Regions from separate parts of the Nocardiopsis sp. NPDC007018 genome, predicted to be linked through region 2. Evidence: predicted binding sites of a transcription regulator. Region 2 holds the regulator's gene; the other holds the start of a gene.
What was found. Region 2 encodes LexA, which represses DNA repair genes until DNA is damaged. Its sites were predicted from a motif close to TCGAACANNTGTTCGA; they were not measured.
Positions count from the first base shown of each region.

Region 1: recA (recombinase RecA) is a predicted target of LexA. The motif match lies at 1,263-1,278, and genes of this name have one in related genera.

Region 1 is NZ_JBEYHA010000006.1:127,050-130,270, reverse strand. It holds gene ABZ635_RS04960 (regulatory protein RecX) at 1-42, opposite strand, end outside; gene recA (recombinase RecA) at 35-1,189, opposite strand; gene ABZ635_RS04950 (DUF3046 domain-containing protein) at 1,335-1,529, opposite strand; gene ABZ635_RS04945 (ATP-dependent helicase) at 1,650-3,221, shown strand, end outside.
Region 2 is NZ_JBEYHA010000012.1:12,239-22,595, reverse strand. It holds gene ABZ635_RS09030 (SMP-30/gluconolactonase/LRE family protein) at 1-811, shown strand, start outside; gene ABZ635_RS09025 (cytochrome P450) at 824-2,164, shown strand; gene ABZ635_RS09020 (vitamin B12-dependent ribonucleotide reductase) at 2,234-4,981, opposite strand; gene nrdR (transcriptional regulator NrdR) at 5,123-5,599, opposite strand; gene lexA (transcriptional repressor LexA) at 6,260-6,934, shown strand; gene ABZ635_RS09005 (alpha/beta fold hydrolase) at 7,072-8,073, shown strand; gene ABZ635_RS09000 (hypothetical protein) at 8,089-8,760, opposite strand; gene ABZ635_RS08995 (hypothetical protein) at 8,757-9,392, opposite strand; gene leuS (leucine--tRNA ligase) at 9,456-10,357, opposite strand, start outside.

The sequences.
Region 1 (3,221 bases), on a different contig from region 2:
GGCCGGTCCGGCGCGGTCAGGTGACCGGCGCCCCTCACGCATCCGGAACGGCGGCCTTGGTGGTCTTGGCCGCGGCGCGCTTGGCGGGGGCCTTGGGCTCCTCGGCCTTGACCGGGTCGGCCTTGGGCTCGGCGGGGCCGGAGGCGCTGTCGTCGCCCGAACCGGGGATGCCCAGCTTCTCCTTGATCTTCTTCTCGATCTCCTTGGCCACGTCGACGTTCTCGCGCAGGAAGTTGCGGGCGTTCTCCTTGCCCTGCCCGAGCTGGGTGCCGTCGTAGGTGTACCAGGCACCGGACTTGCGCACGATGGCGTGCTCCACGCCCAGGTCGATGAGGCTGCCCTCGCGGGAGACGCCGACACCGTAGAGGATGTCGAACTCCGCCTGCTTGAAGGGTGGCGCGACCTTGTTCTTGACGACCTTGACGCGGGTGCGGTTGCCGACCGCGTCGGTACCGTCCTTGAGCGTCTCGATCCGGCGCACGTCCAGGCGGACCGAGGCGTAGAACTTCAGCGCCTTGCCGCCGGTGGTGGTCTCCGGCGAGCCGAACATGACGCCGACCTTCTCGCGGAGCTGGTTGATGAAGATCGCGGTGGTGCCGGTGGAGTGCAGGGCTCCGGCGATCTTGCGCAGCGCCTGGGACATGAGCCGGGCCTGGAGGCCGACGTGGCTGTCGCCCATCTCGCCCTCGATCTCGGCGCGGGGCACCAGGGCCGCCACGGAGTCGATCACGATGATGGAGACGGCGCCGGAACGGATGAGCATGTCGACGATCTCGAGCGCCTGCTCGCCGGTGTCCGGCTGGGACAGCAGGAGGTTGTCGGTGTCGACACCGATCTTCTTCGCGTATTCGGGGTCGAGCGCGTGCTCGGCGTCGACGAAGGCGGCGATGCCGCCCATCTTCTGGGCGCTGGCCACGGCGTGCAGGGCGACGGTGGTCTTACCGCTGGACTCCGGGCCGTAGACCTCGACGACCCGGCCCTTGGGCAGGCCGCCGATGCCCAGGGCGACGTCGAGCGCGATGGCGCCGGTGGGGATCGCCTCGATGGGCGGACGGTCGTCGTCCCCCAGCCGCATGACGGAGCCCTTGCCGAACTGCCGCTCGATCTGCGCGAGCGCTGTTTCGAGAGCCTTGTCTCGGTCTCCAGATGCCACGGGATTCCCCTGTTGGGTTGATGCTTTTTTCTTCATGATGGGCATGACGCTACGCGGTCGGTACGACAATCGCGACGCTCGTCGTCGGTCCGCCGCAGGCCCAGAGTACCCGAACTCATGTTCGAAATCCGGTGCGAACGCCCGGCGGCCCGGTTTTTACGCGGACTTGGGGAACGCGGGGTCAGCGAACGGAGGCGGGAAGGTCGAACGCGTCACACACGGCCCGCCACACCTCCTTGGCCGCGGTCCCGTCGGCCAGCGCCTGGTTGACCGTGCGGGAGCCGAGGGCCTCGATGACGTAGTCCTTGGCCAGGCTGTCCGCGTAGGCCTCGCCGAACTGGGCGTGCATGTTGTGCCAGAAAACAGTGAGTCTCATCGGCCCCAGTATGAGTGACGGGAGGGGGCCGCGAGGACGTGTCCACAGGACGGGTTCCGGCTCCTCCCGGACCCGGGTGTCCTGCGCCGTTCTGTCGGAACCCTTGGGCAGACTGGTGCGATGAGCGGAGCGACCGACCCCCTGGCCCCCTTCGGACCCGCGACCCGGTCGTGGTTCGCGCGGACCTTCCCGCACGGCCCCACGGCCGCGCAGACCGAGGCCTGGCGGACGATCGCCTCCGGCCGGGACACGCTGGTCGTGGCGCCGACCGGCTCGGGCAAGACGCTGTCGGCCTTCCTGTGGTCCCTGGACCGGCTCACCCACGCCCCGGTGCCCGAGGACCGCGCGCGGCGCTGCCGGGTCCTGTACGTGTCCCCGCTCAAGGCGCTGGCCGTGGACGTGGAGCGCAACCTCCGCCTGCCGCTGGCCGGAATCGCCGCGGCCGCCGCCGAGGGCGGCGAGGACCTCTCCCCCGTCACCGTGGGGGTGCGCACCGGGGACACCCCCGCCCAGGAGCGGCGCCGGATGGCCACCCACCCGCCCGACGTCCTCATCACCACGCCCGAGTCCCTCTTCCTGGTGCTGACCTCCCGGGCCCGCGAGGGCCTGGCGGGCGTGGAGACGGTCATCGTGGACGAGGTGCACGCCCTGGCCGGAACCAAGCGCGGCGCCCACCTGGCGCTGAGCCTGGAACGCCTGTCGGTCCTGCTGGACCGCCCGGCGCAGCGGATCGGCCTGTCCGCCACCGTGCGCCCGCGCGAGACCGTGGCCGCCTACCTGAGCGGGAACGGTGCGAGCGCCCCGGGCACCGTGATCGTGGCCCCGCCCGACACCCCGCACATGGACCTGCGGGTGGAGGCGTCCGCACCCGACCTGGACGAGCCGGGGAGTCCGCCCGAGGCCTCCGCGGGCGGGGCGCCGGACCCGCGCTCGGGGGGTGCGATGAGCCGGGGCTCGGTGTGGCCGCACATGGAGCGGCGGGTGCTGGACCTGGTCGAGGCGCACCGCTCGACCATCGTGTTCACCAACGGCCGCCGCACGGCCGAGAAGCTGTGCGCCCGGCTCAACGACCTGCACGCCGAGCGCCTAGGCGAGGAGTTCCATCCGGAGGAGGTCGCCGCCCAGGTGATCGGCCAGTCGGGGCAGAGCCGTGGCGGCGCGCCGGTGATCGCCCGCGCCCACCACGGGTCGGTGTCCAAGGCCGAGCGGGCGCTCATCGAGGACGACCTCAAGGAGGGACGGCTGCGGTGCGTGGTGGCCACCTCCAGCCTCGAACTCGGGGTGGACATGGGCGCGGTGGACCTCGTGGTGCAGGTGGCCGCTCCCCCGTCGGTGGCCAGCGGCCTCCAACGGGTGGGCCGTGCGGGGCACCAGGTGGGCGAGACCTCGCGCGGGGTGTTCCTGCCCCAGTACCGGGGAGACCTGCTGGCGACCACGGTGGTGACCGAGCGGATGCGCGCGGGCGGGATCGAGCGGCTGGAGATGCCGCGCGACCCCCTGGACGTGCTGTCGCAGCAGGTCGTGGCGATGGTGGCGATGGACGACTGGGCTGTGGACGACCTCGCCGCGCTGGTGCGGCGCGCGGCCCCCTTCGCGGAGCTGGGCGACGCGGTCCTGGAGGCGGTGCTGGACATGCTGTCGGGCCGCTACCCCTCGGACGAGTTCGCCGAGCTGCGTCCGCGTCTGGTGTGG
Region 2 (10,357 bases):
CAAGGGAGAACTCTGGTGCTCCGACATCCCCCGAGGCCTCGTCCACCGCCTGGACCCGCGCACCGGCGAGTCCCACGTGGTCGCCGACCTTCCCGACGCCAAGCCCTCGGGCCTCGGCTTCCTCCCGGACGGCACCCCCCTGGTGGTCACCCAGGCCGACTCCGTCCTGCGCCGCATCACCCCCGGCGGCACCACCGAGGTGGTCGCGGAACTCGGCGACGTCGCCGTCGCCGCCAACGACATGTGGGTGGACGACCAGGGCCGGGCCTACATCACCCAGATCGGCTACGACCTGTTCAACGGGGGCGAGGTCGCCCCCGCTCCGGTCGTGGTGGTCAGCCCCGAGGGCGAGGTCTCCACGGCGGGCGAGGGGCTGGTCTGCCCCAACGGCGTCGGCCTCAGCCCGGACGGCGGCACCCTCTACGTGGCGGAGACCTTCGGGTTCCGGCTGAGCGCCTTCGACGTCGACGCGGGCGGCGCGCTGTCGAACCAGCGGGTCCTGCGCCAGTTCGACAGCCTGGAGCGCGACGCCCTGGACGGGCTCTGCGTGGACTCCGAGGGAGGGGTCTGGGTCACCGCGCCGTTCTCCAGCCAGGTCCGTCGGCTCTCACCCGAGGGCGAGGTCACCGAGGTCGTGAACACCGCCACCGCTGGCCACTGGGTGGTCTCCTGCGCACTGGGCGGCCCGGACGGGCGGACCCTCTACCTCTGCGCGGCCGAGACCGACATGGGGCGGATGGCCAACAACTTCGAGGGCTCCTCCCGTCTGGAGGCCGCCACCGTACGCATACCCGGCCCCCTCGTCGGCTGAGGAACGACACCCATGCCCACGTCCCACCGCGCCCCCTCGGCGCGTCCCCCCGTCCGACTGTACGAACCCATACCCGACGACCGCGACGCGTTCTGGCGGCAGCTCAGGCAGACCTACGGAGAGGTCGCCCCGGTCTACCTGGAACCGGGGGTGCCCGCGTGGCTCCTGCTCTCCTACGAGGTCAACTACCGGGTGATGTCCGACAACGCCACCTACCGGTGCGACCGCGACTACTGGCACGACCTCGCGAAGGGGGTGATCCCCGCGGACTCCGGGGTCCGGGCCATCAACGAGAAGCGCGAGTCCGTGCTCTACGTCGACGGAGAGGAACACCGCTTTCTCTCCGAGGGTATGCAGAAGGCCTTCAGCGCACTGGACGAGCGGCGCGTGATCGGCCAGATCCAGGAGGTGGCCGAAGACCTCGTGGACTCCTTCTGCGAGCGCGGCCGGGCCGACCTGATCGGCGAGTACGCGCGGCTCCTCCCCCTGCACGTCCTGGGCCGCCTCCTGAACCTGGGGCCGGAGGACGTGAACGAGCTCGCCACGTCCATGGGCAAGCTCTGGGGAGGCGGCGCGGACTCCCCCGAGGGCGCCCGCGAGCTGAAGGTCCTCCTGACCCAGTTGGCCAGGAGCCGGCGGGCCGCCCCCGGCGAGGACCTGCCCTCGTACCTGATCGCCAACGGGCAGAGCGACTCCCAGGTCTGTGACCAGCTCACCCTCATCGTCGCGGGAACCAACGACCTCGTCACCAACTCCATCGGGGCGTCCCTGCGTCGGCTCCTGATGGACCAGTGGCTGGCCTCCCACCACACCGGCTCCCAGATGCTGATCTCGGAGACCGTGAACTACGTGTTGCTGCACTCCACCCCCATGGAGGTGCTGGTGGGCCGGTTCCCCACCCGTGACGTACGCCTGGGTGACTACCACATCAAGGCCGGGGACTGTCTGCTGCTGGGCTTCGCCGCGGCCAACACCGACCTGCTCGACCGCACCCCCCACGCGCAGACCGCCTTCACCCGGGCGCACCTGACCTTCGGAACCGGGGCGCACCGCTGCCCCCGGTACGGCCGGGACCTCGGGCAGTCGATGGCGGAGATCGCCCTGAGCACGATCACCAGTCGACTCCCCGACCTGCGTCTGGCCGAGCCACCCGAACGGCACCGCTGGGTGCCCCACGTCAACGTGCGGGCCCTGGTGGACCTGCCGGTGCTGTTCACCCCCGCGCACCCCAGGTCGGCCCCCAGCCCCCTGCGGCACCGGCACTCCCAGCCGAGGAACCGGCCCGAGACCCCCGGGCCCGAGAGCCGCTCGGAACCCACCCCCTGGTGGCGGCGGTTCGGGCTCTGGGGCTGACGCCGGAGCCTCCCCGACCGCACGCCGCCCCGGAGCCTCCTCCCATCCCCTTCGGGGTGGCGTGCCCCCTCAGCTGCAACCGCTGGTGGCGCCGCAGCCCTCGCACGCGTAGCAGCTGCCGGCCGGGCGCATCCTGGTCCCGCACGTGGTGCACAGGGGCGCGTCGGCCACGAACCCCTCGGAGAAGTGCTCGCTGGGGTGGCCCTCCCCCGCCGGGGCCTCGCTCGGGGCGGCCGACTGCGCGTACGACTCCACCTGCACGGCCGCCTGGGCCGGGTCCTCGGCGTGGAGCCGGGCCTCGCGCTCCGAGGCGGAGAGGACCCCCAGAGCCGCCCGCTCCTCGTGTGGAAGGTGGTCCAGGGCCAGGCGGCGGAAGATGTAGTCCACCACCGACTGCGCCATCCGGATGTCCGGATCGTCCGTCATGCCCGCCGGGTCGAACCGCATGTTGGTGAACTTCTCCACGTAGGTCTCCAGCGGCACCCCGTACTGGAGGGCGATGGAGATCGCGATGGAGAAGGCGTCCATCACCCCGGCCAGGGTGGAGCCCTGCTTGCCGAGCTTGAGGAACACCTCTCCGAGCCCGCTGTCCGGGTAGGAGCCCGCCGTGATGTAGCCCTCGGCTCCGCCCACGGAGAACGAGGTGGTCTCACTCGGCCGCTTCTTGGGCAGGCGCCGCCGCACCGGTTGGGGCGCCTCGCCCGCCTCCCCCGACGTCCCCGAGGCGGACAGCGGCTGCCCCACCTTGCAGTTGTCCCGGTAGACCGCCAGTGCCTTGAGTCCCAGCCGCCAACCCTCGTGGTAGATCTCCTCGAAGTCGGTGACGGTCGCGGCCTCCGGAACGTTCACCGTCTTGGAGATCGCCCCCGACAGGAACGGCTGGGTGGCCGCCATCATGCGCACGTGCCCCATGGGCTGGATGTAGCGGCGCCCCATCGCGCAGTCGAACACCTCGTAGTGTTCCCGCCGCAGCCCGGGCGCGTCGACCACGTGCCCGTGCTCCGCCACGTGGTCGACGATCGGTGTGATCTGCTCGTCCGGGTACCCCAGGTTGCGCAGTGCGCGGGGGATCGCCTGGTTCACGATCCGCATGGAGCCGCCGCCGACCAGCTTCTTGTACTTGACCAGGGAGAAGTCGGGTTCGATTCCGGTCGTGTCGCAGTCCATCATGAACCCGATGGTGCCCGTGGGGGCGAGGAGGCTGGCCTGGGCGTTGCGCCATCCGTGGCGTCGACCGACCTCCAGGCACCGGGCCCACTCCTCGGTGGCGGCCGCGTGGACGGGTTCCTCCAGGGTCCCGACGGGGCGCAGGTCGTCGTTGGCCGCCGCGTGTTTGAGCACGACCCGTTCGTGGGCCTTCGCGTTGCGCCCGTAGCCCTCGTAGGGGCCGACCACCCCGGCGAGTTCGGCCCCGCGCCGGTAGGCGGCGGCGGTCATCAGCGAGGTGACCGAGGCGGCCACGGCCCGTCCGCCCTCCGAGTCGTAGGCGTGGCCGGTGGCCATGAGCAGGGCGCCCAGGTTCGCGTAGCCGATCCCCAGCTGCCGGTAGGCGCGGGTGGTCTCACCGATCCGCTCCGTGGGGAAGTCGGCGAAGGTGATGGAGACGTCCATCGCCGTGATCACCAGTTCGACGAGGCGGGTGAGGCCCTCGGCGTCGAACGTGTCGTCCTCGCGCAGGAACTTGAGCAGGTTGACGGAGGCCAGGTTGCAGGACGAGTCGTCCAGGCTGAGGTACTCGCTACACGGGTTGCTCGCGGTGATGCGGCCGCTCTCGGGGGTGGTGTGCCAGTCCTGGATGGTGCCGTCGTACTGGATGCCGGGGTCGGCGCACTCCCAGGCGGCCCGGGCCATGCGGTGGAAGAGGTCCCGGGCGTCGACGGTGGCGATGACCTCGCCGGTGGTGCGGGAGGTCAGGCCGAACTCGGAGCCGGTCTCCACGGCGCGCATGAAGGCGTCCGTCACCCGCACGGAGTTGTTGGCGTTCTGGTACTGGACGCTGAACATGTCGTCGCCGCCCAGGTCGACGTCGAAGCCCGCGTCGCGCAGGGCGCGGATCTTGTGCTCCTCGCGGGCCTTGGTCTCGACGAACTCCTCGATGTCGGGGTGGTCCACGTCGAGCACCACCATCTTGGCCGCCCGCCGGGTGGCGCCGCCGGACTTGATGGTCCCGGCGGAGGCGTCGGCGCCCCTCATGAACGAGACCGGGCCCGAGGCGGAACCGCCGGAGGACAGGAGCTCCTTGCTGGAACGGATGCGCGACAGGTTCACTCCGGCACCGGAGCCGCCCTTGAAGATCAGCCCCTCCTCCTTGTACCAGTCCAGGATCGACTCCATGGTGTCGTCCACGGACAGGATGAAGCAGGCGGAGACCTGGGCCTTCGAGGTGGTTCCGACGTTGAACCAGACCGGGGAGTTGAAGCTGAACAGCTGGTGGGCCAGGGCGTACTTGAGCTCGTGGTCGAAGACCTCGGCGTCCTTGTCGGTGGCGAAGTAGCCGTGGGAGCGGCCGGTCTCGGTGTAGACGCCCACGACGCGGTCGATGAGCTGCTTGAGGCTCCACTCGCGTTCGGGGGTGCCCACGGTGCCCCGGAAGTACTTGCTCGCGACGATCTGGGTGGCGTTCACGGACCAGCTGGCGGGGAACTCGACGCCGCGCTGCTCGAAGTTGACGGACCCGTCGCGCCAGTTGGTGATGACGACGTCGCGGAGTTCCCACTCCAGGGTGTCGTACGGGTGGACGCCCTCGGTGGTGTTGAACCGGTCGATCGTCAGCCCCCCGGCCGCGCGCCCCGTCGTACCGCTGCTCTTGCGTGCCATGGCGGTGTCTCCCCCCGAAGGTCATGCGCGGACCCGGCGTTGACCGCGCGGACGTCTCATGTGTGTTCGGGGTGGCGCGGAGGGCGCGGCGTTCGCCGTGCTCCCGCCCACCTCGCGGTGGCCGTACCGGCGCGGCCCGTGCTACCCGGTGGTGTCGACCACGGGCTCCCCCTCGCGGTCCTGTCGCAGGCTGGCGATCTCGGCCTCGAAGTCGGCGAGGCTCTCGAACCCACGGTAGACGCTGGCGAAGTGCAGGTAGGCGACCTCGTCCAGGTCGCGCATGGGGCCCAGGATGGCCAGGCCGATCTCGTGCGCGGGCACCTCGGCCACTCCCCGGCCGCGGATCTCCTCCTCGACCTGCTGGCCGAGTTTGGCGAGGGCGTCCTCGGACACGGGGCGGCCCTGGCAGGCGCGGCGCACTCCGGCGATGATCTTGGTGCGGCTGAAGGGTTCGGTCACCCCGGAGCGCTTGGCCACCATCAGCAGGACGGTCTCCTGGGTGGTGAAGCGGCGCTCGCAGACGGGGCAGGTCCGTCTGCGGCGGATGGCCGCGCCGTCGTCTGTGGACCTGCTGTCGATCACCCTGGTGTCCGGATGACGGCAGAACGGACAGTGCATCCCGGTTCACCTGGCTTTCTCTACCCGACCAACAACCCTAGGCTTCTACTTAACCACAACTTGTTGACCACAGCCCCCATGCCAACACCAGATGTTGTGGTCGAACCTAGGTGTTGAGACGGACGCCCGCAACCCTGGCACCGGCGTGTCCCCAATCCCGGGACAGGGGGCGCCGAAGCACACGGTTCGGGGAGGTGGAAACGGGGATGTGCGGCCCTGGGAGCCGTTTCCCAGGATAAGGGGGCGCGGGCGCGCGGCCCGCCGGACGCCACACCGTGACGCGTCCGAATTCCCCCGCGCCCGTCCGGCGCGCGACGCGGACGCGGCGACGCGAGACGAACCCCATACGGAGGTCGCGCATTCGGACGACAACGGCCCCCCTCGTGTCCGCGCATATGTGCGACCCGGAAAATCGGCGCGCGAAAACACAATGGGAAATCGCCGGGACCCGTCCACGGCTTCTCGAACGCTTGTTTGATATCACCGTGTGCAACGACTAAAGTTGACCTTGATTTCACACCGGCTTCGCCGTCCGGTCCGCGTGGCCCGTGACCGGCCGCACACGCGGGCCCTGACCGAACCGAACACCGAGGAGGCCCGGCCGTGCCGGAGGACAAGCCCGGAGCCGTCGGCTCAGGACCCACCACCGTTCTTTCGCCCGTGGGCGACCCGGGCGCGTCCGCGCCCGACACCCCCAGACTCACCGCACGCCAGCAGAGCGTCCTCAACTGCATCCAGAAGTACGTCCGCGAGCGGGGGTACCCGCCGTCCATCCGGGAGATCGGCGACACGGTCGGCCTGTCCAGCCCCTCCAGCGTGGCGCATCAGCTCAAGGTGCTCCAGCGCAAGGGGTACCTGCACCGGGACCAGAACCGGCCGCGCGCCGTGGAGCTGCGCACCCCCGGCCGCGGGGCCTCCCAGACCCTCACCCAGGAGGAGCTCACCGCCGACTCCACCCGCGCGGCGTCCGTCCCGCTGGTCGGCCGGATCGCCGCCGGCGGCCCGATCCTGGCCGAGGAGGCGGTCGAGGACGTCCTGGCGCTCCCCCGGCAGCTGGTCGGTGAGGGGCGCCTGTTCATGCTCACCGTGGTCGGCGACTCCATGATCGACGCCGCGATCACCGACGGCGACCTGGTCGTGGTGCGCCAGCAGCAGACCGCCGAGAACGGCGACATCGTCGCGGCGCTGCTCGACGACGAGGCGACCGTCAAGGTGCTGCGCCGGGAGCCGGACGGGCACGTGTGGCTGATGCCGCGCAACGACGCCTACGAGCCCATCCAGGGCGACCAGGCCACCATCCTCGGCAAGGTCGTCACGGTCATGCGCCGCGTCTGAGCTACTGGTCCCGGAGCCGGGGGCGCGGGGCGGGCCGCTACGCTGAGGGCGTGTCGACACCTGCCTGCGCTCCCGTTCCTCCCGCCCCGCACCGGCTCCGGGCCGCCCTGGCCGCCTCCGTGGCCGCCGCGGTCCTGATGGTCAGCGCGTGCGCGCCCGACGACGGCGCCGACCCGGTGCTGCCCGGCGCCCCCGGGCGGGAACGCGAGGTCTCCTTCGAGGGCGGCGGCTTCACGGTGCCCGGAACCTTCACCGCGCCCGCCGACACCGGCGGCACCGTCCCCGGGGTACTCATCATCTCGGGCAGCGGCCCCACCGACCGCGACGGCAACGGCAGTGTGCGCCCCGACGCCGACACCAACCTCAACCTCGCCCGCGTGCTGACCAGCGCCGGGGCGGCGTCCCTGCGCTACGACAAGTTCGGCAGCGCCGACCCGGACCGGATGAGCGAGGCCGAGGAGGAGGCCCTCGACCAACCGGTGGACCCGCTGGTCTTCGACCGGCAGATGGCCGCCGCCTACGCCGAGCTGGTCGCCCAGCCCGAGGTGGACCCCGAGCGCACCCTCGTCCTGGGGCACAGCGAGGGGGCCCTGTTCGCACTGCGCGCCCATGAGGTCCTCGACGCGGAACCCGCCCTGGTACTGGCCGCCCCGCCGGGTACGCGCATGCTCGACCTGATCGACCGGCAGGTCTCCGAGCAGGTGCGCGTCGCCGAGGCCCAGGGCGGCATCGACGAGGCGGGCGCCGCGCGGATGCTGTCCGACCTGCGGGCGGGGCGGGCCTCGGTCCGCTCCGGCCGCGCCCTGCCCGAGACCGACGCCACCGGCCTGTTCGACGAGAACGGCGCCGACTACCTGGCCTGGATCGACGCCTTCGACCCGGTGGAGCTGGCCGAGGACCTGCCCGAGAACACCCCGGTGCTGGTCCTGTGGGGCGAGCGGGACGCGCAGGTGAACCAGGAGGAGGTCGACCGGCTCATGACCGGTCTGCCCGGCGCCGAGCGGGTGGACCTGGCCGGGGCCGACCACATCCTGCGGGAGTACGACGACTCCCCCGGGGCCGTCGCACCCGACGCGGACCGCGCGTTCTCCCCCGACGTGGCCCCGGCGCTGGAGCGCTTCCTCGACGGCCTCTGGTAACGGGGCGGAGCCGCCCTAGTCGTCCTCGGGGGCGGGCAGCTGGTCCACGACGGAGCGGGCGAGGAGCTGGGCCCTCTCCTGCGCCGTCGCGCCGTCCAGGGAGTCGAGTGCGTCGTAGTCGGTGGCGGCGGTGTAGCAGGACTCCAGGTACAGGTTGGAGACCCGCACCCCCACGCAGCCCACCTCGAAGGCGCCCTCCTCCACCCAGGTGAGGGCCTCGTCTCCGAGACCGTCGACCGGGCTGGCGTCGTTGCCGTCCGCCGTGGCGCGCAGGGTGTCGGCGGCGGTGTCCTCGCCTCCCTCGACGGGGGCCGCGACCAGGACGAGGGTGGCGGCGGAGGGCACGGAGCCGCCGGTGCCCTCGGGCGTGGCCCAGCGGCACTGCCATCCGGTGCCGAACGCGTCCTGGGCGGTGCCCACGGTCTCCTCGAGCTCGTTCTCGTAATCGGGCACCAGATCGGCGAGGGTATCGGTCTCCCCAACCCCGCACTCGGGGGCCGCCTCGAACTCTCCGCGTTCCACGCGGTCGCCGAGCAGGTACCAGGCGAGCCAGCCCGCCAGGGCGAGGACGGCCGCGACGAGCACGACCAGCAGGGTGACGGCCAGCGCCCGGCTCTGCGGCGGGGTGGCCCCGGGGTCCTCGCGGGGACCGGAGACGGGCGGGGGGCCGGGGTGCGGGGAACTCACAGGACCTCCCCCAGCTGTTCGGCGAAGCCCACCACGGTCTCTCGGGCACGGTCGAAGGGCACGGGATCGTCCTCCTCCACCGCGCTGTAGGACACGCGGACCAGGAGGTTGTCGTGGTGGAAGGCGAGTTCGGCGGTGCCGGGGACCTGACCGCGCCAGACCTCGGCCCGGCCTCCGGAGCCCAGCTCCACCGGCCGACCGCGCTGCGGGACCACGTCCTCCTGGGCGCGGGCCGCGGCCTCGTCACCGGTGACGACGGGTTCGGCCGAGGCGTCGGTGAAGCGCGCCGACAGGTCCACCCGCAGCACACCCTGGGGGTCGGTGTCGAGCCCGGCGGTGGTCCACACGCACGCCGTGCCCTCTCCACCCGCCACGGGACCCCCGGTGTCGGTCTCCAGGACCGCGCCGGGCAGTGCCCGGGCGACGGCGTCCTCGGGGACCACCCCGCACGGTGGCGCCGAGGTGTGGGCGTCGCCGCCGTGCGGCTGGTCGGGGTCGTCCCCCGTGAGCCAGAGGCCACCGCCGACCGCGGCGGTGGAGACCACCACGGTGCCCGTCACCACGACAGCCGCCCGTACCCAGGGCCGGGGTCCAGCACCCGTCGCAGAGCCCACCGGCCACCGCCTCCCCATCAGTTGTCACACCCAAGGTAGAGGGCGGTGGTCGCGGCCGCGACCACCGCCCCGCACGACGGATCAGCCGACGACGATGTTCACCAGCTTGGGCGCGCGGACGATGACCTTGCGCACGGTCTTGTCCCCGATGAAGCCCTGGGCCTTCTCCGAGGCCAGGGCCAGCCGCTCGAGCTCGGCGGGGTCGATGTCGGGAGAGACCGACAGCTTGTCCCGGACCTTGCTCTGGACCTGCACCACGCAGGTGACGGACTCCTGGACCAGCAGGGCCGGGTCGGCCTCGGGCCAGTTGCCGACCGCGACCGAACCGGTGCGGCCGAGCTTCTCCCAGCCCTCCTCGCCGATGTAGGGCGCGAAGAGGGACAGGGCGACGGCCACGAACTCGGCGGCCTCGCGGACGGCCGGGTCGGCGGCGCCGGGGCCGGAGTCGATCGCCTTGCGGGCGGCCGAGACCAGTTCCATGCAGCGCGCGATGGCGACGTTGAAGCGCTTGTCCTCGACCAGGGCGGTGACCTGGTCGATGGTGCGGTGGGTGAAGCGGCGCAGATCGGTGTCGCCCCGGGCGGGGTCGGCACTCGGGGCGCTGCCCGCGCCCGCCTCGCTCATCACCCGGTAGGCGCGGTTGAGGAACTTCTGGGCGGCCACGACGGACACGTCAGCCCAGTCCACGTCCTCCTCGGGCGGGGAGGCGAACAGCATGGTGAGCCGGACCGCGTCGACACCGTAGGCGTCGATCTCCCTGCCCAGGTCCACGCCGTTGCCCAGTGACTTCGACATCGCCCGGCCCTCGTTGATGACCTGGCCCTGGTTGGTGAGCCGCCGGAAGGGCTCGGTGAAGCCGACCATGCCCATGTCGTACAGGACCTTGGTGAAGAAGCGCGCGTACATCAGGTGCAGCGTCGCGTGCTCCTTACCGCCGATGTAGTGGTCGACGGGCCCCCACTTGTTCACCTCGTCGGTGTCGA